DNA from 4 places in the Arthrobacter sp. MDT2-3 genome. Region 3 is predicted to be linked to each of the others. Evidence: riboswitches for the same ligand, from Rfam matches in the RefSeq annotation. Region 3 holds a riboswitch; each other region holds the start of a gene.
The links. Region 3 has a riboswitch for S-adenosylmethionine ahead of metX (homoserine O-acetyltransferase MetX). Riboswitches for the same ligand answer to the same signal wherever they lie in the genome.
Positions count from the first base shown of each region.

Region 1: it holds a riboswitch for S-adenosylmethionine, as region 3 does, so the genes downstream of both, AC5RUQ_RS04740 (cobalamin-independent methionine synthase II family protein) here and metX (homoserine O-acetyltransferase MetX) in region 3, are expected to answer to the same signal.
Region 2: it holds a riboswitch for S-adenosylmethionine, as region 3 does, so the genes downstream of both, AC5RUQ_RS14685 (DUF1737 domain-containing protein) here and metX (homoserine O-acetyltransferase MetX) in region 3, are expected to answer to the same signal.
Region 4: it holds a riboswitch for S-adenosylmethionine, as region 3 does, so the genes downstream of both, AC5RUQ_RS06640 (aminotransferase class V-fold PLP-dependent enzyme) here and metX (homoserine O-acetyltransferase MetX) in region 3, are expected to answer to the same signal.

Region 1 is NZ_JBNHFS010000001.1:1,008,864-1,015,892, forward strand. Features, by position in the region: gene fbaA (class II fructose-bisphosphate aldolase) at 1-1,018, shown strand, start outside; gene AC5RUQ_RS04730 (DUF3151 domain-containing protein) at 1,019-1,441, shown strand; gene AC5RUQ_RS04735 (uracil-DNA glycosylase family protein) at 1,595-2,227, opposite strand; gene AC5RUQ_RS04740 (cobalamin-independent methionine synthase II family protein) at 2,438-3,643, opposite strand; SAM riboswitch class I at 3,655-3,761, opposite strand; gene AC5RUQ_RS04745 (M14 family zinc carboxypeptidase) at 3,981-5,042, shown strand; gene AC5RUQ_RS04750 (adenylosuccinate synthase) at 5,304-6,593, shown strand; gene AC5RUQ_RS04755 (YegP family protein) at 6,863-7,029, shown strand, end outside.
Region 2 is NZ_JBNHFS010000004.1:411,515-418,543, forward strand. Features, by position in the region: gene AC5RUQ_RS14675 (flavin monoamine oxidase family protein) at 1-1,191, opposite strand, end outside; gene opgC (OpgC domain-containing protein) at 1,335-3,884, opposite strand; SAM riboswitch class IV at 4,047-4,161, shown strand; gene AC5RUQ_RS14685 (DUF1737 domain-containing protein) at 4,175-4,453, shown strand; gene AC5RUQ_RS14690 (rhodanese-like domain-containing protein) at 4,450-4,860, shown strand; gene AC5RUQ_RS14695 (O-succinylhomoserine sulfhydrylase) at 4,861-6,069, shown strand; gene AC5RUQ_RS14700 (DUF1905 domain-containing protein) at 6,129-6,431, opposite strand; gene AC5RUQ_RS14705 (HNH endonuclease signature motif containing protein) at 6,635-7,029, shown strand, end outside.
Region 3 is NZ_JBNHFS010000003.1:164,240-171,268, forward strand. Features, by position in the region: gene AC5RUQ_RS10850 (MFS transporter) at 1-370, opposite strand, end outside; gene metX (homoserine O-acetyltransferase MetX) at 551-1,666, opposite strand; SAM riboswitch class IV at 1,679-1,794, opposite strand; gene AC5RUQ_RS10860 (bifunctional o-acetylhomoserine/o-acetylserine sulfhydrylase) at 1,890-3,215, opposite strand; SAM riboswitch class IV at 3,259-3,374, opposite strand; gene AC5RUQ_RS10865 (S8 family serine peptidase) at 3,623-5,449, shown strand; gene AC5RUQ_RS10870 (VOC family protein) at 5,554-6,192, shown strand; gene AC5RUQ_RS10875 (HNH endonuclease signature motif containing protein) at 6,364-7,029, shown strand, end outside.
Region 4 is NZ_JBNHFS010000002.1:214,655-221,683, forward strand. Features, by position in the region: gene aroA (3-phosphoshikimate 1-carboxyvinyltransferase) at 1-417, shown strand, start outside; gene rsgA (ribosome small subunit-dependent GTPase A) at 401-1,516, shown strand; gene hisN (histidinol-phosphatase) at 1,565-2,377, shown strand; SAM riboswitch class IV at 2,534-2,647, shown strand; gene AC5RUQ_RS06640 (aminotransferase class V-fold PLP-dependent enzyme) at 2,684-4,117, shown strand; gene AC5RUQ_RS06645 (class I SAM-dependent methyltransferase) at 4,228-4,986, shown strand; gene AC5RUQ_RS06650 (metal-dependent transcriptional regulator) at 5,018-5,731, shown strand; gene AC5RUQ_RS06655 (fluoride efflux transporter FluC) at 5,732-6,163, shown strand; gene AC5RUQ_RS06660 (fluoride efflux transporter FluC) at 6,163-6,582, shown strand; gene AC5RUQ_RS06665 (hypothetical protein) at 6,627-6,995, shown strand.

The sequences.
Region 1 (7,029 bases), on a different contig from region 3:
GCCCATTGCAACCCCAGAGATCTACTCCGAGATGATCGACCGCGCAAAGGCGGGCGGCTTCGCATTCCCGGCCGTGAACGTCACGTCCTCGCAGACGCTGAACGCAGCCCTCCGCGGCTTCGCCGAAGCTGAGTCCGACGGCATCGTCCAGGTCTCCACCGGCGGTGCGGCCTACTGGTCCGGCGCCTCCACCAAGGACATGGTTGCCGGTTCCCTGGGCTTCGCCGCTTTCGCCCGCGAAGTTGCCAAGAACTACAACGTCAACATCGCGCTGCACACTGACCACTGCCCCAAGGACAAGCTGGACGGTTTTGTGCTGCCCCTGCTCGCAGCTTCCGAGGCTGAGGTCAAGGCCGGCCGCAACCCGCTGTTCAACTCCCACATGTGGGACGGCTCCGCCGAGACCCTGCAGGAAAACCTGCGCATCGCCCGCGAGCTGCTCGAGCGCACCGCTGCCGCGAAGATGATCCTTGAGGTCGAGATCGGCACCGTGGGCGGCGAAGAAGACGGCGTCGAGAACGAGATCAATGAAAAGCTCTACACCACGGTCGAGGATGCCCTGGCCACCATTGAGGCATTGGGCGCCGGCGAGAACGGCCGCTACATCACGGCACTGACCTTCGGCAACGTCCACGGCGTCTACAAGCCCGGCGGCGTTAAGCTCCGCCCGGAGATCCTCAAGGACATCCAGGCACAGGTGGGCGCCAAGATCGGCAAGGACAGCCCGTTCGACCTCGTGTTCCACGGCGGTTCCGGCTCCTCTGACCAGGAAATTGCCGACGCCGTTTCCTACGGCACCATCAAGATGAACATCGACACCGACACCCAGTACGCCTACACGCGTCCGGTAGCGGACCACATGTTCCGCAACTATGACGGTGTCCTGAAGGTCGACGGCGAAGTGGGCAACAAGAAGACCTACGATCCCCGCGTCTGGGGTGCTTCGGCCGAAGCCGGCCTGGCAGCCCGCGTGGTGGAGGCGACCAAGCAGCTCGGTTCGGCCGGAAAGACCTTCTAGATGTCGGACGAGTTCCGCAAGAACCTGATGGGCCCGGAACCCACGCTCCTGCCTGCCGAGACGGAGGTCTACCAGCAGCTGGAAGCCGGCCAGGAAGCCCTGGACCTGGTGGAGAAGCACCCCACTTCCTCGTTGTTGTGGGCCGTCTTGGCTGAAGAGGCCTGGGCCGAGGGACGCACCATCGATTCCTACGCTTACTCACGCGTGGGCTACCACCGTGGGCTGGACTCGCTGCGGCGCAACGGCTGGCGCGGCGTCGGCCCGATCCCGTGGGAGCATGAGCCCAACCGCGGCTTCCTGCGGGCGCTGTACTCGCTGGGGCGGGCTGCTGCGGCCATTGGCGAGGCGGAGGAGCCGGAACGGATCGAGAAGTTCCTGAACGACTCGGACCCCACGGCGAAAGCAGCCATCGAAGGCGAGTAATACGCGTTGCGGTAAAGAACGACGACGGCCGGTCACCTTCTTTGGAAAGGTGACCGGCCGTCGTCGTACGTGCAGGAGTTTTTGTCCAGATACGCAGCTCAAAACGCTGTTTTGGCCTGCATATCTGGACAAAAACTCACAGGTTTGGGGGGATTAGCTGGCTTTTTGCAGGCCCGTCCGCGCCATCGCGTCGGCGTAGGCCACGCGCATGTCCTCGAGGTACTCCTCCTGGCGGGCGGGCGAGCCGGCGAACGCGCGGCCGCTGAGGGAGCGCACCTTGTAGGTCTTCAGTCCGCGACGCCAGAGCAGCGGCACCTCAGTCTTCAGCAGCAGGTTCGCCAGGCGGTTGGCCTCCGTGCCGTGGGCCACGATCACCGAGGCACGCGGAACCAATGCCAGGAACTTCAGCAGCGGCTTGAGGCCCGCGGAAATCTGGTCCGGCGTGAACTTCCCGTTGGCCTCCCCGGCGACGTGCCAGGGATGGACGTTCCACGGCATAACGAACTCCGGCCGCAGCCCCAGCTTCCACTGGATCCCCAGCATCCGGGTGGCGGCGTCGTGGTCGCCGGCGGTGATGAATCCGGACGGGTCGGCCTCGCCGATGTTCGAGTACAGGCTGATGATGCGGCACTCGTCGACGTCGTGCATGGGGTCCACGTAGGGCACAATGGTGCCCGGCTTGGTCCCCTGCAGGGAATCGCACAGTTCGTTGACGGCTGCAACGTTCGGTTCGTAGCGGCGGTTCAGAAGCTGATCATGGAAAGATTCGGGTGCCAGGGCTGTCATGTAGTGCTGGGTCTCCTGCGGGGATTGGTGTTGCTGCCACCGCGAAAATGGGCGCACAATGGCGCAGCAAATCCGAAGTGGTTGAAATGGGGCGGACCGATTCCTGGTCGGCCTTTACCAGTTTAGCAAGCCCTGCGAAACGAAACGCCGGTCCCGCGCACCCAATCCAAGCGGGGCACGGAACCGGCGGTTTGCGTTTTCTGTTCCGGGCTACCAGAGCCGCTTGGTGGCCCGGCGCGCACCCTCGCCCAAGGCTTCCAGCTTGGCGAAGGCGATCTGCGGGTGGACCCTGCCGCCCAGGCCGCAGTCGGTGGAGGCGATGACGTTCTCCCGGCCCACAACGTCTGCGAACCGTACGATCCTGTCTGCCACCAGGTCCGGGTGCTCCACCACATTGGTGGCGTGCGAGACGATACCCGGGATGATGACCTTGCCCTCGGGGAGCTTGGTCTCCTCCCAAACGCGCCACTCGTGCTCGTGGCGGACGTTGGCAGCCTCGAAGGAGTAGCCGCCGGCGTTGATCTGCAGCATCGTGTCCACCAGGTCCGCAAGGGGAAGGTCGGTGGTGTGCGGGCCGTGCCAGGAGCCCCAGCAGAGGTGGAACCGAACCTGCTCCTCGGGAAGGCCGCGGAGGGCGTAGTTCAGGGCTTCCACGCGGATTTGGGTGAACTTCAGGTAGTCGGCCACACTCGGCTCGGGGCTGATCTGGTCCCAGTTCTCGGCGATGGAGGGATCGTCGATCTGGAGGATCAGGCCGGCGTCGATGATGGCCTTGTACTCTTCACGGAGCGCGTCGGCGCAGGCGTAGATGTATTCCTCCTCCGTGGCGTAGTACTCGTTGGTGATGCGTGAGGCGCTCCCGGGGGAGAGTGCGGCAACAAACCCTTCCTTCAGACCGGCGGCGGCCAGGCCTGCTTTCAGGTTTGCAATGTCGGAGGCGACGGCGTCCTGGCCCGTGTAGACGAGCGGTCCAGTGACCTTGGGGAAGGGCTTGGGGCCACCGGTGAAGATGCCGCTGGTGGGATCGTTGTAGGCCTCTGCAAAGTGGGTGCGGTCGCGGCGATGGATGAAGCCGGTGAGCTGTACGTTGCCCGGGGTGGATTCCTTCGGTTCAACCGCCCACTTGGCGTCGTTGTCCAGTTCCAGCCCGCCCATGCGTGCGAAGGAATAGGACCACCATGCGCCATAGTCCACAGCGGCGGACATCGCGTGCCCGTATTCGCCGTCGTTGGGGATGTCGATGCCGAGGCCCTGCTGGCGCTGGACCAGGTCCACCACGGAAGCGGTAAGGAGTTCGTTGAAGCCCCCGACATCGGAAGGTTTCTCTTCGCGGGCGGCGTTGGCGGCGATCAGCTCAGGGGTACGCGGCAACGATCCGGCGTGGGTGACGCGGATGTGGTCTGTGTTCAGGGACATGCTGGATTTCCTTTCCATCGGTCCTGGCAGTAGCACCTTCGCAGGCAGGACGTACCTGCACTCTGTGGGGTTGCTGCGGCGTCATCGATCCAGGTCTCTCGGCCGCTCCGGATGGGCACTCTCACTTAAATGCACCGGTACGCCCGGGAGCAAATCCGCTTTCGGATTGTGTCGGCGGGGACACGAGGGCCGGAGCTTTCAGAACGTAATAACTGGCTGCAGATTGGTGTCACCTCATTGACAGCCTTTGTCGAGGTTGGTTGTCTTTTGTCACAGCCCGCGATGGGGGACATGGCGGGCTGGACGCACCTAATGCACTCGAAAGAGGTACCGCACCGTGAGAAAAACCCTGGCAACCTTCAGGACCCTGGCAGTTTCCGGAGCCCTGGCACTGGCAGCAGTAGCCGCGCCGGCACCGGCGATGGCCGTGGGCGAAGGCCCCAACTATGACGGCAACGGCCAGATCACCACATCGAAGCTTGCCACCTACGAGCAGATGGTCTCCTTCCTCAAGGACCAGGACGCCCGCCAGGGCGCCATGGAGCTGGAGGTCATCGGCCAGACCGTGAAGGGCCGGGACATACACCTGGTCAAGTACATGTCGGACCCGGCCAAGCCCACCATCCTTTACCTGACGCAGCAGCACGGCAACGAGCAGCTAACCACCGAGGGCGCGCTGGAATTCGTCAAGCACCTGGGCACCGGCAAGTCCGCAGACATTCTCGGCGGCGCGAACATCCTGATCGTTCCCATGCTTAATGCGGACGGCGCCATGGGGGACGTGAACTTCCCCCTGGACGACTACCTGGCCAAGGGTGACCGCAACATGACGCGGTACAACGCCGAAGAAGTGGACCTCAACCGCGACCACGTAGCCAAGGTCCAGCCGGAAACGCAGGCGCTGCACAATAACGTGATGCGCAAGTACCGGATCGATTACATGATCGATCTGCACCACCAGGGCACCCGCAGCGAACGCGACGGCAAGCTGGTTTCCGGGTCCATCTTGTACCCCACCACGCCGAACGCCGATCCCGCAGTTGTTGAAAAGTCCAAGCAGTTGGGCGCCGTCGTCTTCGATAACGTTGACTCCACCGGTTGGGGCCACCTCGGCAAGTACGTCGGCGGCAGCGCCGAAACGATCAGCCGCAACGGCATTGCCGTGGAATACGGGATCGCTACGCTGCTGTTTGAGATGCGTGGCATGTCCGACCACTATCTGGACGGCTACGCCCTGGGGCTCCGTAGCAACGGATACCTGATCAAGCAAACGGTCACCACCCTCACCGCAACCGCCGCAGCAATCGCTGATGGATCAATTGCCGACGCCGACACCTCCTTCTGGGACAGCCTCGCCACCCAGACCTCCCGCCCCGGCGAGGAAGCTGACGACGAGTAGCGTCACCGCTGACAGCCCGCCGCGGTCCTTTGCCGCGCAGGATTCCTTTACCCTGCAAGAAGGACCGCGGCGGCCCAACGAGTGGACAAAGTCCCTCATCGGCTAAACTTGGGTGGTAAGAGCCCCGGAACTCTTGCGTCGCTGTGCCGCCCGCGGACCAGCGAAGGCCGGTCCATTCGGGGCATTCTCATGAACGGCGCTGCACCAGGCCGCCACGTTGTGGCATGGCACGGGCAGCCCGAACGAATGGGGGAGGATCCCATGCCAGCAATTGTGATCGTAGGAGCCCAGTGGGGCGACGAAGGAAAAGGCAAGGCGACCGACCTGCTGGGCGGCCGCGTTGACTACGTCGTCAAGCCCAACGGCGGCAACAACGCCGGGCACACCGTCGTCGTAGGCGGTGAAAAATACGAACTCAAGCTGCTTCCGGCAGGCATCCTCAGCCCCAACGCGGTACCCATCATCGGCAACGGCTGCGTTGTTAACCTCGAGGCGCTGTTCCAGGAGATCGAAGGCCTCCAGGCCCGCGGCGCCGACACTTCAAAGCTTCGCGTCTCTGCGAACGCACACCTTGTTGCTCCCTACCACCAGGTGCTGGACAAAGTGACGGAGCGCTTCCTTGGCAGCCGCGCCATCGGGACCACGGGCCGTGGCATCGGCCCCGCCTACATGGACAAGGTGGCCCGCCTGGGCATCCGGGTCCAGGACGTGTTTGACGAGTCAATCCTCCGCCAGAAGGTGGAAGGTTCGCTGCGCCAGAAGAATGAACTCCTGGTCAAGGTCTACAACCGCCGCGGCGTGCTCGTGGATGAGATCGTGGAGTACTTCCTGTCCTTCGCCGACCGGCTCCGCCCGCTGGTCATCGACAGCACCCTGGTCCTCAACTCTGCCCTGGACGAGGGCAAGGTGGTCCTGATGGAAGGCGGCCAGGCGACTTTCCTGGACGTGGACCACGGAACCTACCCGTTCGTCACCTCCTCCAACCCCACGGCCGGCGGAGCCTCCGTGGGGTCGGGCATCGGGCCAACCCGCATCTCCCGCTCCATCGGCATTATCAAGGCGTACACCACACGCGTTGGCGCCGGCCCGTTTCCCACGGAGCTTTTCGACGAGATGGGCGTCTACCTGCAGAAAACCGGCGGTGAATTCGGCGTCAACACCGGCCGGCCGCGCCGCTGCGGATGGTATGACGCCGTCCTGGCCCGCCACGCCTCACGCGTCAACGGCTTCACGGACTACTTCGTCACCAAGCTGGACGTGCTCACCGGCATCGAGCAGATCCCCGTGTGCGTTGCCTATGACGTCGATGGCGTGCGCCACGACGAAATGCCCATGACGCAGACCGAGTTCCACCACGCAGTGCCAATCTTCGAATACTTCGAGGGCTGGACAGAGGACATCACGGGTGCGCGGACCCTGGCGGACCTGCCGGAGAACGCACGCAACTATGTGCTGGCCCTGGAGAAACTGTCCGGGACGCGCTTCTCCGCCATCGGTGTCGGACCGGACCGGGACCAGACGATTGTGGTGAACGACCTCATCAACGACTGACGCGTCAGCAATTACGACGGCGGCGGGCCACCCATAAAGGGTGGCCCGCCGTTGGCTTTCGCCGCGGAAGGGGCGTGGGCTGCAATTTACACAGGGTTAACCCGGCCGGTCTTGTGAGGTGTCCGGCGGCGGCCGCAGACTCTTTAACACCAGGTGAACTGATCACCACACGGTTCCACACAAACCCCTCGGAGAGAACGCAGCGATGCGTCCGGACAACCCGGCCAAAGACGTCGCCAGCAGGATCCCCGTAGACGGAAGGATTCGCTATGGCCGGAAAGTTCGAAGTGTTTGTCGACGCGGACTCGCTGTTCAGGTTCCGCCTGCTGGCAGCAGACGGCACGATCATGGCTGTTTCCCAGGCGTTTGAGGACAAGCGGGCAGTGGCCGCCGGGATCGCAGCAGTGCGCGAGTGCGCCGGGACCGGGCTGGTCAC
Region 2 (7,029 bases), on a different contig from region 3:
GATATTGGTATTGGTGATGCCGCCGTAAATGCGGTGGTCTTCCTCCCACCAGCGGCGCGAGTATTCGATGCCGATCTTGCCGGCGTCGGTGGGGCTTGCGAATTTCAGGGCATCGAGCACGTCTGTGGGGAGGTTGCCCGGAACCTTGGCGGCGATGTGCGGCGGCAGGGTGCAGACGGCAAAGTCCGCTTCGATCTTCTTGGCCTGGCCGCCCGGGTTGGTGTACTCCACCGCTACCCCGGCGGCGGTGTTGTTCATGGACAGGACCTGGGCCCCGTAAATGAACTTGTCCTTGCCAATGGTGGCTTCGAACGCGTACGGGATGCGGTCCATGCCGCCCACGGGCTGGAACATCATCATGGCCTGGTCCCAGCCGAATTCGAAGGAGAAATAGTTGCCGACGCCGCTGGCAAAAACATCCGAAAGGGCATCCGGCGCCAGGGGTGTTCCCGCTTCCAGCCCGGCGCCCGGAGCCACGGAGTAGCCCTTGCGGCCCGTGCCGGTGTACTTGAAGCTTGCCGCCGCATTGCCGGGAACCTTGCCGCCGATGGCGCCGAAATTCCGCAGGAAGGTGATCAGGTTCTCCTTATCCGCTGCGCTCATGTAGCTGTCCAGGGCACCCTGGTCTGTGGCTTTGGCGAGGAGTTCGGAGACGTAACCGTAGACATCGGCTTTGGCGGCGCGGTGGCGCACAGGGGTGTTGGAGAGCTTGGTGTTGCCCTCCCGGAACAGATATCCGTCAGCATTCTGGTTGGTGAACGGCTCGATCGCCACCCCCAGTTCCTTGCAGTAGTCCAGGGTGATGTGGTGCTGGGGAATGCGGCCGGGGCCGGCATTCATGTACTGGTCCTTGGAGAACGTCGCCCGCTGGGTAACTCCGAGGAGGTCCGTTTCCTCGGTTCCCCCACGCACCGTCCAGTTGCGTCCGCCCGGCCGCATCCGGGCCTCAAGGATGGTGACTTTGTAGCCCGCCTTGCCCAACTCATAAGCGGTCGTCAGGCCGGCGATGCCGCCGCCCAGGATGACGACACTCTTCCCCTTGCCCTGCAGGTCATTGGCCCGGGGCGCAGCATAGGCAGGAGCGGCCGTATCGGGAGCCAGGCCCATCGCGGCCATGGTCTCGTACATCACCCCGGCTCCTCCCACCATGCCCACGTAGCGGAGGAAGTTCCTGCGAGTCGCATCTGTCATTTTTTCCCTTTCACCGGAGTGTTACGCGGTGATCGTATGGGGGAAATGTTTCGTCAAATGCTGTGACAATGTCGGTGTTGTAGCGTTCATATTTCCACGAAGTAAACGCTTCCCGGATGGTGCAGGAAACTCCCGCGAATGCGCTATGTGGGAATAATCCGGAAGAGGAACCTGGTCCGGACCATGACCCACAGGAGCCCCAGCACTACGGCATATGCGGCGGTATTGAGCAGCACGTTCTCCTGCTGCAGTGCTGGAATATTGGCCACCACGGCAATCAGCACCAGGTGCATGATGAACACATAGAGGGTGGCGCCGCCCAGCGGAATCAGGAACCAGCCGAGTGCGCGCTGCACGGGTTTCCAGTATGCGGTGAGGAAGGCGTAGGCCGCCACCACCAGGACCAGGACGTTAAGAAGCCGGCCCGGCGCCAGATACGTGCGGCCAAAGAATAAGTCGTACATGCTCCGGTACACGGCGTCCGGGATGACGGCGAGGCGGACATCGAAGCCGTTCGCCAGGTAGGGGTTGCCCCACGAGAGAAACGCGAACAGGAGTGCGACGGCGGTGCACGCGGCCACCAGCCAGGTCTGTCCCGCCAACCAGGCGACGATGCTGCGCCGATGGTAGCCGGCGACGAGTCCGATCACGAACAGCACCTGCCACACGAGCAGCGGGAACGAGTCCTCGAACTGTGAGGGCAGGAGCCGGATCCTCGTGGCAGCTCCCACGGCGTAGACCGCAAGGGTTCCGGCCAGCACCCAGATTGCCTTCATGCGGTTGAGCGCAGCCAGGATCAGCGGGCTGGCAAGGAGCAGCACCACGTAAAGGCCCATCACGTTGAACTGCCAGGGTCCGAACTGCAGCAGCAGGATGGCAGGGAGCACCTGCGGCGGCACCGGGAACTGGAACAGGGATTCCATGCCGGCATAAAGGTCATAGGTACGGCCGGCGCCGTCGTGCCCTGCCCCGCCCGTTCCCTGGTCCACAAAGGTGGTGAGGGGGTCAGTCCGGAAGATCGGCAGCAATGAGACCAGGAAGACGCCAATGAGGACTATCAGTGCCGTCAGGTAAAGCTTGCCGGCCCGCCGGGAGGTTAGTTCAACCACCGTTCCGAAGTCATCCTTGGCCCTGGGCCCGTACACCATGCCGACCACCAGTCCGGAGAAGAGGACGAACAGCTCGGCACCCGAAACAAAGCCCACCGCCTCCTGCGTGAGCAGCTGGAACAGCGAGGTCATGCCCAAGTGGTTGACCACAACAAAGACAATGGCCAGGCCGCGCAGCATATCCACGCGCGCATCCCTGCTGGACGGGTCTGAATATCCCCATGCCGTAGCGGCATTGACCCGGCGGGGAATCTGCCACAGGGCAACCAGGAGGATGAGGAGCGCCGCGCCCACGGTCCCGGCAACGGCCCCCGTAAGGGTGTTTGCCCGGACGTACGTGCTGCTGCCGGAGCTGACCTCGGTGACCGGGCCTGCGACGATGGGGGACGCTTCCAATGTGCCCAGGGCGGCGTTGGCGATGCCCGGGTTTCCGGTGAGCCGCCAGTCGATGCTTGCCACTCCGGTGTCCCGCGTACTGGTCCGCTCGTCCCACACCACCGCGCCTGTCATGCGGAACCCGGCAGCGGTGGCCGTCCCCACCACCTGGTCCCACCAAGCGGCCTTGATGGCCGCTTCGGATGCGCCGCCGGAGGCCGGGCTGTAGAACGCGGAGGTGTGCAGGAGGAACGGCTTGTCCCTTCCCTCTGCATAGCTGGCGTAGAAGTTTTCACCGCCGGAGGCCGTGAGCATTTCCCGCAGTTGGCCGGCGCGGGGAACTGTGTTGACGGCAGCACCACCGGCGGTGTCGTCGTGGAAGGCGGTCAGGCCAACCCAATCCACCGCATCGTCCCCGGGATAGTAGGGTCCGTAAGCTGCGTCCGAGCCGTTCCAGGCGCCGTCGCCGTTGGTATCAAGCAGCGCGAACCCATCACTTCCCTGTGCGGGCGCGTTCCGGTTCCGGTCGAACGGATAATCCGTGCCCAGGTACGGTTCCCAGACCATCACAACGCCCCCACCGCCGTCGACCTCCCGGAACGCCGCTGTCACAGCCTTGAATGCCCCCCGGTAGGCAGCCGGCTGCTGGCCCCACTCAACCCAGCTTGCGTTCATGTCCGGGGCGAACCGGACCAGCAGCTGTCCTTTGAAACTGGACGCAAGCTCCAGCACCCTTTCGGCGAAGGGCCTCGCAGCCGCGGCGTCGATCTGGTCCAGCGGCATCGTGGGCTTCACTGTGAGCATCGCGTGGGCACCCTGCCGGGAGGACTGTTCCAGGAATCCCTCGATGTCGTTTTGCTCTGATGAGCGGTAGGGAAACGCTATGTCGTGGCCAAAAATAGCCGGCGAAGCACCCAGCCGGTCGGCGAAACCGGCGGCGGAGTCCTCACCCCATTCAAGGACGGCGCCCAGCAGCGGCTTTCCCTCTTCAGGAAAACTCCGCGCGGCCTGGGCTGACCCTGCAGGCAACACCACTGCCACGAGGGCAACCAGCAGTGTGGCAAGGAGCGCCCCAACTACGCGCAGCCGGCGTACCCGGTAAGGGCCGGCAGGGTGCTGTGGCGCGGCAGTTAGCGTGCTGATGTGGACCCCCGGTGCTGGTTCTGATGATGGGGGCTGCCCCGTATGAAACTTTATCTGGCGGCGCATCCGCCAAAGGCCGGAAAAGGGGGCCCACCTGCGGTGATGCCGCCGCCGTCGGTTCCTCCGGTGTGGCGGAAATCGCCGCCTGCTGCACCGCGCCCCGTTCAGTTACGGAACATGACGACGGCGGCGGTGCGCCCCTGCGCGCCAAGTGTTACGTTTCTGGGGAGTAATGAGTACCGGCGCCAAGCCCTGACTGGCCGGTCGGCAACCCTCCTTTCGCGGCGGGGTGCCTCAGGTGAATACTCGGCATATCGACCGATTCGAGTTGCAAGCGTGAGAGAAGGAGATCCGTCGTGTCCGACGCACCTGCCCCTGAAGAGAGACTGTCGTACCGGCTTGTCACCGGTCCGGATGACAGGTCTTTCTGTGAACGGATTTCCACCGCCTTGGCCGAGGGCTACGTGCTGCACGGCAGCCCGGCGGCAACGTTCAACGGCAGCAGCGTCATCGTTGCCCAGGCCCTGGTCCTGCCGGCGGCCATCGCTTCGGCTGATGCCGCCGTCGCCACCGCAGTGGATAACCTCGAATCCGCAGGCGAAGACCTCGAGTTCGACGGTGAGGGCCACGCATGAGCTACGCCGGAGACCTGACGCCCCAGGAGGCGTGGGAAAAGCTGGAGCAGGGAGCCATCCTGGTGGATGTCCGCACTGAGGGCGAATGGGCCCACATCGGCATCCCTGACACCAAGGCCACCGACAACGATCCGCTGTTCATCCAGTGGACGTTCCCGGGCGGCATTCCCAACCCTGATTTCATTAGCTCCCTGGCCCAGCAGGCGCCTGAGGATCCGTCTACCGAACTGGTATTCCTGTGCCGCTCCGGGCAGCGTTCCATCGCGGCCGCCATTGCCGCCACCCAGGCCGGTTTCACCTCCTACAACGTGCTGGAAGGCTTTGAAGGCGAGCCGGACCGTTACGGCGAACGCACTGTCAACGGCTGGAAGAACCGGGGACTGCCCACCAACCTTGGAAAGAACTAAGTGACCTTCAACGAAGACGCTGCCGGCTGGAGCCCCGACACCCAGGCCGTGCGCGGCGGACTGGACCGCACCAACTTCCAGGAAACCAGCGAGGCTGTATTCCTGAACTCCGGGTTCGTGTACGAATCCGCCGCCGCTGCCGAGCGCGCCTTCACGGGCGAGGATGAGCGCTTTGTGTACTCCCGCTACGGCAACCCCTCGGTGGCCACTTTCCAGGAACGCCTCCGCCTCCTTGAGGGAACCGAGGCGTGCTTCGCGACGGCGTCCGGCATGTCTGCCGTCTTTACCGCCCTGGGTGCGTTGCTGGCCGCCGGCGACCGCGTTGTGGCCGCCCGCTCGCTGTTTGGCTCCTGCTTTGTGATCCTGAACGAGATCCTGCCGCGGTGGGGTGTGGAGACGGTGTTCGTGGACGGTCCTGACCTGGAACAGTGGCGCGACGCCCTGTCCCAGCCCACCACTGCCGTCTTCTTTGAGTCGCCTTCCAATCCCATGCAGGAAATCGTCGACATCGCCGCGGTCAGCGACCTCGCGCACGCGGCAGGCGCCACCGTCGTCGTCGACAATGTCTTTGCGACTCCCCTGCTGCAGCGCTGCGGGCAGCTAGGTGCCGACGTCATCGTCTACTCCGGCACGAAGCACATCGATGGCCAGGGACGAGTCCTGGGTGGCGCCGTCCTGGGCACCAAGGAATTTATCGAGGGGCCGGTGAAGCAGCTGATGCGCCACACCGGCCCGTCCTTGTCCGCCTTCAACGCTTGGGTGCTCACCAAGGGCCTTGAGACCATGGCCCTGCGCGTCAACCATTCATCCGCGTCCGCCCTGCGGCTGGCCGAGTGGCTGGAGCAGCAGCCCGCCGTGAGCTGGGTGAAGTACCCGCTCCTGAAGTCTCACCCGCAGTACGAACTGGCGGCAAAGCAGATGAGCGCCGGCGGCACGGTTCTCACCCTGGAGCTTGCGACGACGGGCGGCCGCTCGGGCAAGGAGGCCGCCTTTGCGCTGCTGGACGGTTTGCGCATCATCGACATCTCCAACAACCTCGGGGATGCCAAGTCCCTCATCACGCACCCGGCCACTACTACCCACCGTGCGATGGGTCCGGAGGGGCGGGCAGCCATTGGCTTGAGCGACGGCGTGGTGCGGCTTTCGGTGGGCCTGGAGGACGTGGACGATCTAATTGGCGACCTGGAACAGGCGCTCAAGCAGATCTAGAGGTACCTGACTGTGGGGCCGGGCTCCGGCACCGGCGCGGTTATGTGGGCGGGGCTCTATCAGACCTCTTCGAAGGAGAGCTGGACGGCCACTTCGTCGCCTTCCCTAATCCGGGCTTTGTCCCTGATGGCCTTCTTCACGGGCAAGAGGTAGGAACCGGCTTTCTGGTCCGCAAACAGCGAGGTCTGCCAGGAGTGCCCGGCAATCTCCGCGGTCACCCTGACGGATCCGAATGCCTTGCTGGCGCCGGCGCTTTGTTCGTGGATGTCATCCGCGACTTTTGCCGGGAGCGTCAAAAAATGCCACCCTGCTTCGCCCGGGTAAAGCCACAGCTCAGCTTTGAAGGAGTACGACGCCGTCACGCGCCGAGTATGGCATGCCCCCCTTGCCGGGGCACCACCGTTGCTGATTTTTCCTGTCTTGTTGCCCTGCTGTTCGCGCCGCTGAAGCGAGCATCAGGCGTGCCGGGGGATTGAACTGCAGGCTGAAAAGTTTTTTTAGTTTCTTTTCCAGCAGGAGGACTTTTAGGCCCTGTTTTGTCAGACCCCCTCGCCATGATGGGGGTATGGAAACGAACGCGGCAGTGGCACAGGCGGAGGAAGCTGTTGTGGCTGCAGTCGCTGCGCTTGCTGCGGCGCTGGCTGGCGGTGATGTCGCTGCTTCCGGTGGCGCTGGTGAACTTGACGCCGCGGTCGGCCCGTACGCTGCGGCGGGTTTTGATGATGATCCGTTGCAGCGGATTGTTGACGGGGCTTTGGATGTCCTGGCCGCGGTGGCACGGTCAGAAGCGAAACTGGCAGCCCTGAAGGCACAGGCGGTCGCGGTCTTCGCTGTGGCCACGAAAGCGCTGAACGCTCCAGCCGCCTCGCCGTATGGGGCGACGGCGCAGGAGCGGAGCCTGGCCGCGGAGGTGGGGTGTGTGCTGGCAATCGGTGACCGGGCCGCCGGTGCCCTGATCGC
Region 3 (7,029 bases):
AGCCGATCTGGGCGAAGGTAGGCAGGCAGCCCATCAGGAAAGTGGCAACGCCCACCAGGATGATGCTCAGCTGCAGCAACTGCTTGCGGCCGAACTTGTCACCGAAGTGGCCAAAGACGATGCCGCCGATGGGGCGGGCCACGAAGCCTACGGCATAGGTAACGAAGGCGGCGATGATGCCGTCCAGTTCGGTCCCTGAATTGGGGAAGAACATTTTGCCGAACACCAGGGTGGCGGCGGAGGCATAGAGGAAAAACTCGTACCACTCAACAACGGTGCCGGCCATGGAGGCCGTAACGACTTTCTTCAGGCCTGAGGCCTTAACGTCGGTTTCCTCTGGCCGCCGTGCGGCGGAGCTTTCCGTACTCATTTATGAACTCCTTCGGCGTCGTCTTCGACACCACTGGGACAGGCTGTGGCGGATACAGGTGATTTTGGCCACGAACCACCGGGTCCCATTGAGTATGGTCTGCCTCCACGCCCAGCTCAACGGCGAATCATGCAGAGCCCATCTGCATTTATGCACATATTCTGGCTTTTGCTTGTGGCGTTATGCCGAAAGGTGTTGCCGGAGCTGCGATCCCAGCTGGCCGATCTCGGTGAGGAATCCGTCGTGCCCGATAGGCGCCTCGATGAGGTGGACGTCCACCTCTCCGGGAAGCGCCCGCGCCAGCTCCCGTGACTGGGAGGGAAAGTAGAGCCGGTCCGAGTCCACGGCGGCGACAAAAAAGCGCGCACTGACACTGGACAGGGTCTGGGCGAGCGACCCCCGTCCCCGGCAGATGTCGTGGCTCATCAGCGCCTCGGTGATCGCGATGTAGCTGTTGGCGTCGAAGCGCTGGACCAGTTTGGTGCCCTGATGATCCAGGTAGCTCTCCACCTGGTAGCGCCCGCGGGCTGCCAGCTGCTCGCCCTGAAGCGGCGATTCGGGCGCCTGCGGCGCGCGTCCGAACCGTCCGTCCAGCTCCACCGGGGAGCGGTAGGTGATGTGGGCGATGCGCCGGGCCAGGGCCAGGCCTTCCTCGGGAGCGGGTCCGTTGTAGTAGTCACCGCCGTTGAAGTTGGCGTCCTGCCGGATGGCGAGGGTCTGCGCCTGGGCAAAGGCGATCTGCTCGGCGGTACTTGCGGCGCCCACGGCAATCACAGCACAGCGCCGCACCCGCTCCGGATACGTGACAGCCCATTCCAGCGCCCGCGCCCCGCCCATTGAGCCGCCCAGCACGGCAAACCAGCTCTCGATCCCCAACTGGTCGGCCAGCCGGGCCTCCGCCACAGTGCTGTCCCGCAGGGTCACCAGCGGAAAACGCGAGCCCCAGGGCGTTCCGTCCGGAGCAAGCGACGACGGCCCCGTGGACCCATAGCAGCCGCCCACTATGTTGATGGACACCACGAAAAAACGGTTGGTGTCCACCGGCGCGCCCGGCCCGGCGAGTTGTTCCCACCAGCCGGGTTCTTCTGTGTCGCCGCGGGTTACGTGGGTGCTGCCGGTCAGAGCGTGTTCAATGAGGACGGCGTTGCTGCCGTCCTCATTGAGTGTGCCCCAGGTTTCGTAGGCCAGGGTGACGTCCGGCAGGTATCCGCCGGCTTCCAGCTTCAGTCCCCCGATGGAGGCATAGCGGACAATCCCGTGTTCGGGGACGGTAGTACGGGTGACGGTAACCGTCATGGCAAGACCTCTTCTACGCGCTTGCCCGCCGTCGAATGACCGGCAGGCCAGGTCTTCACCCGGGGCACCCCACCGCGGAAGGAGGGTTGCCGGCCAGCAAGCCGGGGCTGTCACTGGCACTCATGACCTGGTTCGAGTGTACGAAACAGGCCCTGCCTGCCGCCAAGAGTGTGACTGGTTGTGACTTCCCCGGCCCGCCGCCGCGCTGGTGCCCTGGGTACGGCTAGGCGCCAGTGGCCTCCTTGGCCGCCCGGAAGCCGGCCTCGAGGTCCGCCAGGATGTCATCGATGTGCTCGATCCCCACTGACAGCCGCACCAGGCCGGGATTCACGCCGGCAACCACCTGCTGCTCCGGCGAGAGCTGGCTGTGGGTGGTCGACGCCGGATGGATCACCAGGGAACGGACGTCACCGATGTTTGCCACATGGGAGTGCAGCTCCAAGGCGTCCACAAAGCGCTTGCCCGCCTCGGCGCCGCCAGCGAGGTTGAACGACACGATCGCGCCGGTACCCTTGGGTCCGTACTTGCGTCCGCGCTCGTACCAGGGGCTGGACGGCAGCCCGGCGTAGGCGACGGATTCGACGTCGTCACGCGTTTCCAGCCATTGGGCAACGTCCAAGGCATTGGCGACGTGACGTTCCACCCTCAGGCTCAGCGTCTCCAGTCCCTGGGCGATAAGGAAGGCGTTGAAGGGCGACACTGCCGAGCCAAGGTCGCGCAGCAGCTGCACCCGGGCTTTCAAAATGTATGACAGGTTGGCACCCAGGGCACCGTCAGCGCCGAGGTCGCGGGCATACACCAACCCGTTGTAGGTGGGGTCCGGGGTGTTGAAGCCGGGGAATTTCGCAGGGTCCTTGCCGAAGTCGAAATTTCCGGAGTCCACGATGACGCCGGCGATGGCGGAACCATGGCCGCCCAGGTATTTGGTGGCCGAGTGCACCACAACGTCAGCACCCCATTCCAGCGGCCGGATCAGGTACGGGGTGGAGAGGGTGTTGTCCACAATCAGGGGCACGCCGGCCTCGTGCGCAACTTGGGACACGCCTTCGATGTCCAGGACGTCCTGCCGCGGGTTGGAGACAACCTCGCCGAAGAACAGCTTGGTGTTGGGCTGCACTGCAGCGCGCCACTGGTCCAGGTTGTCCGGGTCCGCCACAAACGTGACGGAGATGCCAAACTTCTTCAGGGTGTGGGCGAAGAGGTTGTAGGTGCCGCCGTAAAGGCTCGGACTGGCCACGATGTGGTCCCCCGACTCGGCAATATTCAGCACCGCAAAAGTTTCAGCGGCCTGGCCGGAACTGAGCAGCAGGGCTCCCAGGCCGCCTTCGAGGCTGGCGATCCGCTGTTCCACTGCTTCCTGCGTGGGATTGCCGATCCTGGTATAGATGGGCGCCAGCTCGGCAAGCGCGAAACGGTTCGCGGCGCTTTCAGCGCTGGGGAAAACAAAGGACGTGGTTTGGTAAATGGGGAGGGCACGGGCACCCGTCGCAGCGTCCGGCTCCTGTCCTGCGTGGATCTGGCGGGTTTCGAAAGACCATCCGTTAGACATTCAAGGCTCCTTTGACATGGGCCCGGCATGCTCGAAGCACCGCGGGCCGCGCTTGCCATCCGGCCATTGCCGGACAGCCAGGTCCTCACCCGGGGCACCCCACCGCGGATGGAGGGTTGCCGGCCAGCGAGCCGGGGCTTGGCGCTGGCGCTCATAACCTGGGCCCAGTCTAGGAACTCCACGTGCCCGTCGCCACGAGTGTGACCGGTTGTGACTTCCCGCCCTGTTGCTGGACGACACTTTTTGACGGGGTGGAGCCAGGAGGCGCACATGTTGATTTCCCAAGGTTCCGCAGAAGATGCGCAGGATTGAGCGAAGGTTGACCCTTTGCCGCCAATCCCCCGTTAGATTTGAGCCGGGAACACGTCACCTCGCCTTTCTTCTTCCACCCAAAGGACCACATTCAGTTGCCCCAATTCTCTCGCCTGGCACGTCGCACCGTCCTGCTCTCCGCCGTCGCCCTCTGCTCAGGCGCGGTGGCAGCCGGTCCCTGGCTGGCGTCCGCAGCGCACGCCGCTCCTTCCGCTGCTGCGGGTGAAAGCGGCCGCTACCTTGTCCAATTCGCTCCGGGCAAGGACGTCGCGGCGGAGGTGACGGCCCTCCGCGCCCAGGGAATTGGCGTCAACAGAACTTTTACCAAGGCAGTGAAGGGCGCTGCTATCGAAGCCAGCCCGGGGCAGGCTGCCGCCCTGCTCCGCTCGGGCCGGGCCGCAACGGTGGAGCCGGACCACGCTGTCACAGTATCCGAGGTGCAGCGCAACGCGCCGTGGGGCCTCGACCGGATCGATCAACAGGCACTGCCGCTCTCCGGCTCCTACACACCTGCCGCCTCCGGACAGGGTGTCAACGTATACGTTGTGGACACCGGGATCCTCGCTTCTCATGCTGATTTCGGCGGCCGGGTCAGCGCTGGATGGACAGCAAAGGCTGACGGCCTGGGATCAAGCGACTGCAACGGCCACGGCACGCACGTGGCAGGAGTCATCGGCGGCGCCGTCCATGGCGTGGCCAAATCCGCCACCCTTATTCCGGTGCGGGCACTCGAATGTGATGGCTCCGGCGTCTACTCGGACATCATCGCAGGGCTCGACTGGGTTGCCGGTCAGCACCGACCTGGCACCCCGGCCGTAGTCAACCTGAGTATCGGCGGACCCACCAGCAGCGTGCTCGATGCAGCAGTCCAGGCCATCATCACCAACGGCCTTCCGGCCGTTGTTTCAGCCGGGAACAACGCCGTTGACGCTTGCACGGCTTCTCCAGCCCGTACGCCCTCCGCCGTCACAGTAGCGGCAAGCGATTCCTTCGACAGGCAGGCCTCCTTCTCAAATTTCGGCAAATGCGTGGACCTCTACGCGCCCGGTGTAGGCATCCGCTCCGCCTGGCACACTTCCACGACGGCCACGGCGTCACTCGGTGGAACGTCCATGGCTACTCCGCACGTGGCTGGTGCTGCCGCCCTCCTCTTATCCGGCAATCCTCTTTTAACACCCACGCAAGTGACCGATCGGCTCGTCTCGTCCGCGATCGGAGGAATCATTGCAGGAACTGGAAGTGGAACGCCGAACCGTCTGCTGCACACCGCATCAGCTTCAGCCAACAACTTTTCGGTGGGGGGCGCGATCGGGGCCAAATACAACTCAATGGGTGGACCGGCGTCGCAGCTGGGCGCGGCCACCAGTCAGGAACAATCGGTCCAAGGCGGGGCGCAGCAACAGTTCCAACATGGGATTATTTTCTGGTCGCCGGCAGGTGGGGCACACCCGCTATGGGGTGCCATTGTGCAGAAGTGGTACAACGGCCATGACGCGGGCTACCCCATCCGGGACGAGGAGCCTCTGGGCGGCGGAGCAATAGCCCAGCACTTCACGAATGGAACGATGTACTACACACCGCAAATTGGCCTCCACTACATCGGCGCCGGAATCCGGGAGGCCTGGTGGAATAAGGGCGGCCAGACCGGAGTCGCCGGTTACCCTGTGTCCGATGAGAACCGCTGGCTTGAGGGCGGTGCGGTCCAGACTTTCCAGGGTGGAACCTTTTACTTCACACCTCAATATGGAACCAGGCTGTTGCAGGGAGCCATCCGCTGGGAATATGAGCGGAGGGGAGGCTACTCCTTCATTGGACGCCCGGTCACCGACGAGTACTCCTTGAATACGTCCACTCGCGCCCAGCGCTTCGAAAACGGCACCATCTACTGGTCTAACGGGAGCATACGGACCGAAAGGTTCTGAGTGTCGGCTTGTTGTGGGTGCGAATTTGAGCACGGCTGACATCACAAAGCCCAGTAAGGCTTACCTTAGCTGAGAGCCCGATCACAAAGTGCCAAGATGTTGCCATGCGCATGGATCACGTCTCTTACGCCTGTGAACACGATGGCCTGGCTGCCACCACCGAACGTATTTCCTCTGCCCTCGGCGTTGAGGCAGTGAAAGGCGGAGTACACCCGCGGTTCGGAACCCGGAATATGATCATCCCGCTCGCGGGACACAAGTACCTCGAAGTCGTCGAGGTCCTGGACCACCCCGCTTCCGACAAGGCTCCTTTCGGGCAGGCAGTGCGTGCACGGTCTGCGGCCGGGGGCGGTTGGATGGGCTGGTGCGTGGAGGTTGACGACCTCGTCCCCTTTGAAGAACGGCTCGGTCGCTCCGCGGTCAACGGAAACCGCAAGTTTCCTGACGGCCGCGAACTGGTCTGGAAGCAGATCGGTATCCTCGGCTTAATTGCCGACCCGCAGGTTCCGTACATGCTCAAGTGGGAGGGCGACCCGTCGCTGCACCCGTCCAACGCCTATGAGAGCAACGTTAAGATGAGCTGCCTGACCATTGCAGGCTCGGCAGCAAGGGTTACCGAGTGGCTGGGCGAGCCGGTGGAGAAACCGCTCGAAGATGTTGCCGTGGAGTGGGTGGCACCGCACGGGACCCCCGGGATCCTTTCGGTGACGTTCGAGACCTCCAGTGGAGCTGTCACCATCTAATCCTGCTTCATAGTCCCGGGCAGGACTGCCCGGGCCTCGGCTTGGGGCTAAGCGCCCTTCGAAGCTTCGGCCGCCATCAGCTTGTGACAACGGCGTCACCTGCCGATGGCGGCCGAATCCATTTCCATCAGCGCTCTCCGGAATGTCGTACCCGCTTGTCATGATTGGTCTATGGGGAAAGCGGCGGTGGCGAAGGCGTTTGAGCACATCAATGCCGCTCTTGCTGTGCTCAATGCCGAAGCGGAGGGGATGGGTTTCGAGCCATTCTCGGAGGCTGACCCGTTGGTTGGTCTTGCCGATGGTTGCCTGGACATCCTCGCCGGGGCGCGGGTGGCGGAGGCTGGGTTCGCGGGTTTGAAGGCGCGGGCCGCCGCGAATTATGCAGACACCGCGCAGGCCATCGCGCCGCGGGACGCACCGGAACAGGCGCTGGAAATGGCTGTGGCCGCGGAAATCGGCGCCCTCCTGGTCCTTGGTCCCCGAGCAGCCGGTGCGTTCCTGGCCGCTTCCTACGCCCTGACCAAGGAGTTGCCGCTGACATTGTCGGCACTGCAGTCGGGGACGATCTCCTGGCAGCACGCACTGGTTATGGTGGATGAAACGGCCGGCCTTGACCCGGCCGGGGCTGCCGCCTTGGAGGACCACTTCCTGGACCCGGACACACCGGGACCGGCCGCCGCGGCAATGATCGGGGAAATGCCGGCGTACCGGTTCAAAACCAAGGCCCGGACCTGGCGGGAACGCCACCACGCCGAGTCCATCGAAAAACGCCACGCCAAGGGCATCGCGGACCGGCGGGTGGAATACCGGCCTGATCAGGACGGAATGGCCTGGCTC
Region 4 (7,029 bases), on a different contig from region 3:
GGCGGGGATTTCGCGGACACGAGTGAGTTGGCGCCGACGGTCGCCGCGTTATGTGCCCTGGCCAGCGGCCCCTCCCGGCTCAGCGGTATTGCCCACCTGCGCGGGCACGAAACCGACAGGCTGGCTGCACTGGTCACCGAGATCAACCGCCTTGGCGGAGATGCCGAGGAAACCAGCGACGGCCTGGTGATCCGGCCCGCCAAGCTGCACGCCGGCGTCGTCCACAGTTACGCCGACCACCGCATGGCCACTGCCGGAGCCATCCTGGGCCTGGCGGTGGAGGGCGTGCAGGTGGAGGACATCGCCACGACTGCCAAAACTATGCCGGACTTTCCCCGGTTGTGGGCAGGCATGCTTGCCCAGGCAGCCTCGTCCAACACCGGCACGGAAGGTTCAACCGGTGGCGCGGAGCACTGATTCCTGGGATGAATCGGATGTCCGAATCCGCCCCAGCAAGAAGGGCTCGCGCCCTCGCACCAAAGACCGGCCCAGCCATGACGACGCCGTCACGGGACGCATTATCACCGTTGACCGCGGCAGGTATACGGCTGTGGTGGGTGAGGACTCCGGCAACGAACGCGTAGTCATTGCAGCGAGGGCGCGGGAGCTGCGCCGCAACCCGGTGGTGGCGGGTGATTTCGTATCCCTCGTAGGCGATGTCTCGGGCGAACCGGACACCCTGGCCCGGTTGGTCAAGATCCAGGACCGCAGGACCCTCCTGCGCCGCAGCGCGGACGACACCGATCCCGTGGAACGCGCAGTCGTGGCCAACGCGGACCAGCTCGTAGTTGTCGTGGCGGCCGCCAACCCCGAGCCCCGCACCGGCTTCATCGACCGCGCCCTGGTGGCGGCGTACGACGCCGGGATTGAGCCGATCCTGTTGGTCACCAAGGCGGATGTCAAGGATCCAGCGGAGCTGTTGTCCAATTACACCCACCTCGACTTCCCCGTGATCATTAGCCGGACGGCCGATTCCACCGCATCTGGGATCGATGCCCGCTCGGACGACGGACTGTCCGCACGCCTGGACAGTGGGGCTGTCGCGGAACTCCGCGGCTATCTGGATGGAAAAGTGACAGTCATGCTGGGGCATTCGGGCGTTGGCAAGTCGACCATGGTGAACGCGCTGACCGGTGCGGAGCGTGCCACCGGCGGGGTTAATGCGGTGACGGGTCGGGGCCGCCACACGTCCTCGTCGGCGCTGGCCCTGAGGCTGGCGGACGCACCCGCCGGCAGCTGGATCATCGACACCCCGGGCATCCGTTCCTTCGGCCTGGCGCACGTGGACCCGGACCGGATCCTGCGCTCCTTCCCGGACCTCTCCCCCGGCATCGAGGACTGCGAACGCGGCTGCAAACACACCGCCACGGCAGTGAACTGCGGGCTGGACGCCTGGGTGGGCGGCGGGCATGCCGGCGCCACCGGAGAAGCCCGGCTGGCATCCCTGCGGCGCCTCCTGGGCACCGACCCGCGGCTGGAGGCGCAGGAGGCGAAGGAACTGGGCAGCGTCAACTGACGGTGCCGATCTCCCAGCAGAACCGCGCGCAGACGGTAGTTTGGTACCATGATCCAACCCGCTTCAAGCTATAACGATGACCTGCGCCTGGCGCACGTCCTGGCAGACTCCGTGGATGACCAGACCATGAGCCGCTTCAAGGCCCAGGACCTCCAGGTGGAGACCAAGCCTGACCTGACGCCGGTCACCGACGCGGACAAGGCGGCAGAAGAAGCCATCCGCGGCCAGTTGTCCCGCTCCCGTCCGCGTGATGCAGTGCTCGGTGAAGAGTTCGGCAGCACCGGCCACGGGTCCCGCCGCTGGATCATCGACCCCATTGACGGCACCAAGAACTTCGTCCGCGGCGTCCCCGTCTGGGCCACCCTGATCGCCCTGGTGGATGAAGGCGAGCCCGTTGTTGGAGTGGTGAGTGCTCCCGCCCTGGGCAAGCGCTGGTGGGCGGCCAAGGGCATGGGCGCCTACATGGGACGGTCGCTGGCTGCTGCCACCCGGCTCCGCGTCTCGAATGTCGCCAACCTTTCGGACGCTTCGTTGTCCTACTCCAGCCTGGGCGGGTGGAAGGAACGTGGCAATCTGGACAACTTCCTGGGCCTCACCGAGGACGTGTGGCGGACCCGGGCCTTCGGCGATTTCTGGTCCTACTGCCTGGTGGCCGAGGGCGCGGTGGACATCGCTTGCGAACCCGAACTCAACCTTTACGACATGGCGGCACTCGTGCCGATTGTGGTCGAAGCGGGTGGCCGGTTTACCTCGCTGGAAGGGGAGGACGGGCCGTTTGGCGGCAACGCGCTGGCCACGAACTCCATCCTGCACTCCGAGGTACTCCGCAGGTTGAACCCTGACCTGGACGATCTCCTCTAGGCACCTTCACCGAACAATCAGCGGCGGGCGGCTCCTAAAGGAGGCGCCCGCCGTCGTTTCTTCGGCCAAAGCAGCACTTTTCGGCAGGCGTAACAAAGCGCTTAACATTTGAGCCGGCTTCAAACCTTCCTGCCCCATGTCCTACGCTCTTAACCAGGTCACGAGTGCCAGCGCGAAACCCCGGTTTGCTGGCCGGCAACCCTCCAACCGCGGTGGGGTGCCCCGGGTGACGACCAGGCCGGTCCGGAACGGATGCGGCAAGCGCGGATTCCCGGAGCAGGGGGTCCTTTTCGAAGTGAGGTCTCTGTGACAACTGCCACCGTCTCCCCCAACGCCGCCGCCCAGCCCATCCAGGCTGAAGCCGCTGCCCTCTTTGATGCCCGCCGCGCTGTCGCCGGCCGCCCCCTTGCTGCCGTCACAGGTGCGGAAATCCAGGCGCCCCTCATCTCCGGCGGGCACGTCCGCTATGCAAACCTCGACTATGGTGCCTCGGCTCCCGCCCTCTCCGTAGTCTCGGCCTACCTCAACGAGATCCTGCCCTTCTACGCGAGCGTCCACCGTGGCGCCGGCTACGCGTCCCAGATCAGCACGTCCGTTTACGAGAACGCACGCAGCATTGTTCGGGACTTCGTGGGCGGCCGCCCTGACGACTCGGTGATTTTCACCCGCAACACCACCGATTCCCTCAACCTGCTGGCCGGTTGCCTGCCCGCGACGAACGGACGTCCGGACGGCGACGTCCTGTACCTGGACATCGAACACCACGCGAACCTGCTGCCGTGGCAGGGTGTCCCCCACCGGAGCATCGTTGCCGCTGACACCATCGCCGGGACCATCGAGTCCGTCCGCGCTGAACTGGAGCAGGGCGGGGTGAGCCTGCTCGCCGTCACCGGCGCCTCCAACGTCACCGGTGAAATTCTTCCCATTCGGGCCCTCGCCGCGCTCGCCCACGAATACGGCGCACGGATTGTGGTTGACGCGGCCCAGCTTGCGCCGCACCGCCGCGTGAACATCGCCGCGGACGGCGTCGACTACCTCGCCTTCTCCGGCCACAAGCTCTACGCACCGTTCGGTACCGGTGTGCTGGTGGGCCGCGCCGACTGGCTGGACGCCGGAACGCCCCACCTCGCAGGCGGCGGCGCCGTCAAGGAAGCCAGGCTCGACGGCGTCAGCTGGGCCACCGGCCCTGCCCGCCATGAGGGCGGCTCGCCCAACGTCCTTGGCGCAGCAACGCTGGCCCGCGCCACACAGGTGATCGCCGGCCTGGACCAGGAACAGTGGCACGCCCACGAATCGGCCATCCGCTCCTTCCTGGTGGAAGGCCTGCAGAAAATTGACGGCGTGACCGTGCACCAGATCTTCAAGGACACCAACCCGGATACGGACACCATCGGCGTGGTCAACTTCTCCGTGGAAGGCTACGACGCCGGTCTCGTGGCCGCCTACCTGTCCGCGGAACATGGCGTAGGCCTGCGGGACGGCCGCTTTTGCGCGCACCCGCTGCTGAAGCGGCTCGGGCTTCCTTCCGGTTCCCTCCGGGCCAGCTTCGGCGTCGGCTCACGCCTTGAGGATGCAGAACGGCTCCTTGCCGGCATCGACTCGCTGCGCCGAAACGGCCTGGGGTGGGACTACGTCGTCGACGCGGGGCGCTGGGTTCCCGCCAACGACGCGCGCACGTATCCGCACTGGGCACCGAACACTCCGGGGACCGCCGGGGCCGCCCCCTGCATCGACGACTGAACACTGTTGCCGTCCGCTGCTGGCACTGACTCTGCTTACTGATCTTGCCTCAACGTCGGGTGCGGTAAATTCGAAGGATACCCAAGGGCATCGGACGAAGGAGGCCACGCGTGGTACGGGGTGGCCCCAGGCTTGATCACGGACGGCGGCGGGAGCTCGGCCAGAGCTTCCAGGACGGCGGCCGGCATTACCAGCAGGTCCGTCCGGGCTACCCGGAAGAATCAGCCCGCTGGCTGGTGCCCCCGGGCGCCCGCGAGGCGCTCGATGCCGGTGCCGGCACCGGCAAGTTCACCGAACTGCTGCTGGACATGGGCCTGGCCGTCACGGCCGTGGACCCCTCTGCCGACATGCTCGAGCAGTTACGGGCGCACTATCCCGCTGCCACGGCAATCCAGGCCACCGCGGAGGCAACGGGCCTGCCCGACGCAGCTTTCGACGTCGTAAGCGTTGCCCAGGCATGGCACTGGTGCGACGCCCTGGGCGCAAGTACCGAACTGGCACGCATCCTCCGCCCGCACGGGACGCTGGGCCTGATCTGGAACCAGTTGGACACCTCTGTCCCCTGGGTCCACCGGCTCTCCCGGATCATGCACGCAGGGGATGTGTACAAGCCGGACTTCCGGCCGCTCGTGGGACCAGAGTTCCGGGGGCTTGAGGGCCACGTCACCCACTGGCAGGACCGCGTCAGCACCACGGACCTGGTGGAGCTCACAAAGTCCAGAAGCTACTATCTGCGCGCCGGCGAAAGCACCCGCGCCAAGGTGTTGGCCAACCTGGACTGGTACCTCCACGACCACCTGGGCCACAGCCTGGAAGAGGAGCTCGAACTGCCGTACCTGACGCTTACCTGGCGGGCCTTCAAGGCATGACGGAGAACAGGCAACGGGTAGGCTTGGAGCTGTGAAGACCAGCGCGCCCTCCTCCTCCATTGAGGATTACGTCAAGGTCATCTACTCCTTCACGGAATGGCAGGACAAGGCCATCACGTCCTCCCAGCTTGCGCAGCGCCTTGGCGTCGCCAACTCCTCGGTCTCGGAAATGGTCCGCAAGCTGAAGGACCAAGGCCTCGTTGACCATAAGCCCTACAGCGCCATCACGCTGACGGACGCCGGCGTCCGGCTGGCCCTTTCCATGGTGCGGCGCCACCGCCTGATCGAGACTTACCTTGTCCAGCAGCTGGGCTACAGCTGGGACGAGGTCCATGACGAAGCCGAGCTGCTGGAGCACGCCGTCTCGGACACCTTCATTGAGCGGGTTGCGGCCAAACTCGGGAACCCGCAGCGGGATCCGCACGGTGACCCCATTCCCACTGCCGACGGGAAAGTGCTGATGCCGCGCGCCCACCTGATGGGTGCGCTGGACCAGGGGCACACCGGCAGGATCACCCGGATCAGCGATGAGAACCCGGATTTGCTCCGTTATCTTTCCGCCGAGGAGATAGACCTCGACGCCGAGGTGGAGGTTGTGGGCCGCAAGCCGTTCGGCGGCGCCCTGGTGGTGCGGATCAGGAACTCGGGCAGGACCAGGGACTACGACCTGGCCGACGAAATCACGTCCGCCCTGTGGGTGCACAGCGACCGTCCCCACCCGGGCTGCCTGCTGGGAGACAGCTGAATGAACCCTGCCGGCATGCCGGCGGGCCGCGCCTGGATCGCTGTCGCCGCCGGAGGCCTCGTCGGCACTGAACTGCGGTATGGACTTGGGCTGGCTTTTCCCGATCTTCCCGGTGCGGTCCCTTGGGCCACGCTGGTGATCAACGTTGGCGGCAGCTTCGTCCTGGCAGCGTTGACCACGGTCTGGACAGCCCGTCCGCAGACGGCCTTCTGGATGCGGGCCGGGCTGGGTCCGGGTTTGCTGGGGTCCTTCACCACCTTCTCCGCCCTGGTGTTTTCTGTGGACCAGTTGGCCCGCGCCGGCGAACACATGGCGTGGGCAGCCTACCTGGCGTTGTCAGTGCTGCTGGGGCTGGCGGCGGCGGGTCTGGGTTGGCGGTTCGGCAAGGTGGTGGCCGTGCGCCATGACGCCGGCCCGGGCCGCAGGGCGTGATGGCTGCTGCCCTGGTGGGCCTGTTCGGCGTCGCCGGAGCGCTTCTTCGTTTCGGTGTGGACAGCTGGTTCGCGCATCACGCGTCCATCCGTACGGCCCGCTCCCCCGGGAATTCCGCGCACGTCCCGTGGCACAAGGCGCGGCTGCACTGGCCCTGGGCCACCTTGCTGGTGAACGTGGCGGGGTGCTTCATCATTGGCGTCTCCCACGCCATGACCATAAAGCTGGAGCTCGCCCCGGAATGGCAGACCGCACTGGCAACAGGGCTGGCCGGGGGGCTCACCACCTTCAGTTCATGGACAACGGCAACAGTGCGGTTGTTGACCGAGGCTCGCTTCGGCTCCGCCATGTTGAACGTGGCGGCGAACCTTGTGCTCGGCTTTGCGGCTGCTGCGGCCGGGATTGCCCTCGCTTCCTAGCGCTGCTGCAGGCGATTTGGCCCGCTCGCGTATCGTGGATGGTGATGATTAGCAGACGCGACGCGGCCATTGCCCTTGATGTACCGATGGAAATGGCCCAGCGCCACGGCCTTCCAAAATGGATGACCGAAGCTGAACTGGGTGAAATCCTGGACAACCCGCCGCCCTGGCTGGTCCAGTCCCGCGCCAACCGCACCGGAAAGCGGCCTGTTTGGGTCCACCTCGAGTGCGCCGTCTGCGGGTACGAGGAAGCAGCGCGCCCCAAGAAGTGGTGGCCTGACTTTACCTACGTGGTGTGCGACCATCACAGTCCGGAGGACGTTCCGCGTTTGCGCGAGGGATACGTCCGCAGCGAGTTCGACGGCGTCGGCACGTGTTTCGTGGGCATCGCAGATGTGCCGGGGCAGGGCTGAGCCTCCTCCTGCTTTTGGGGTGAGGGCGGCATGT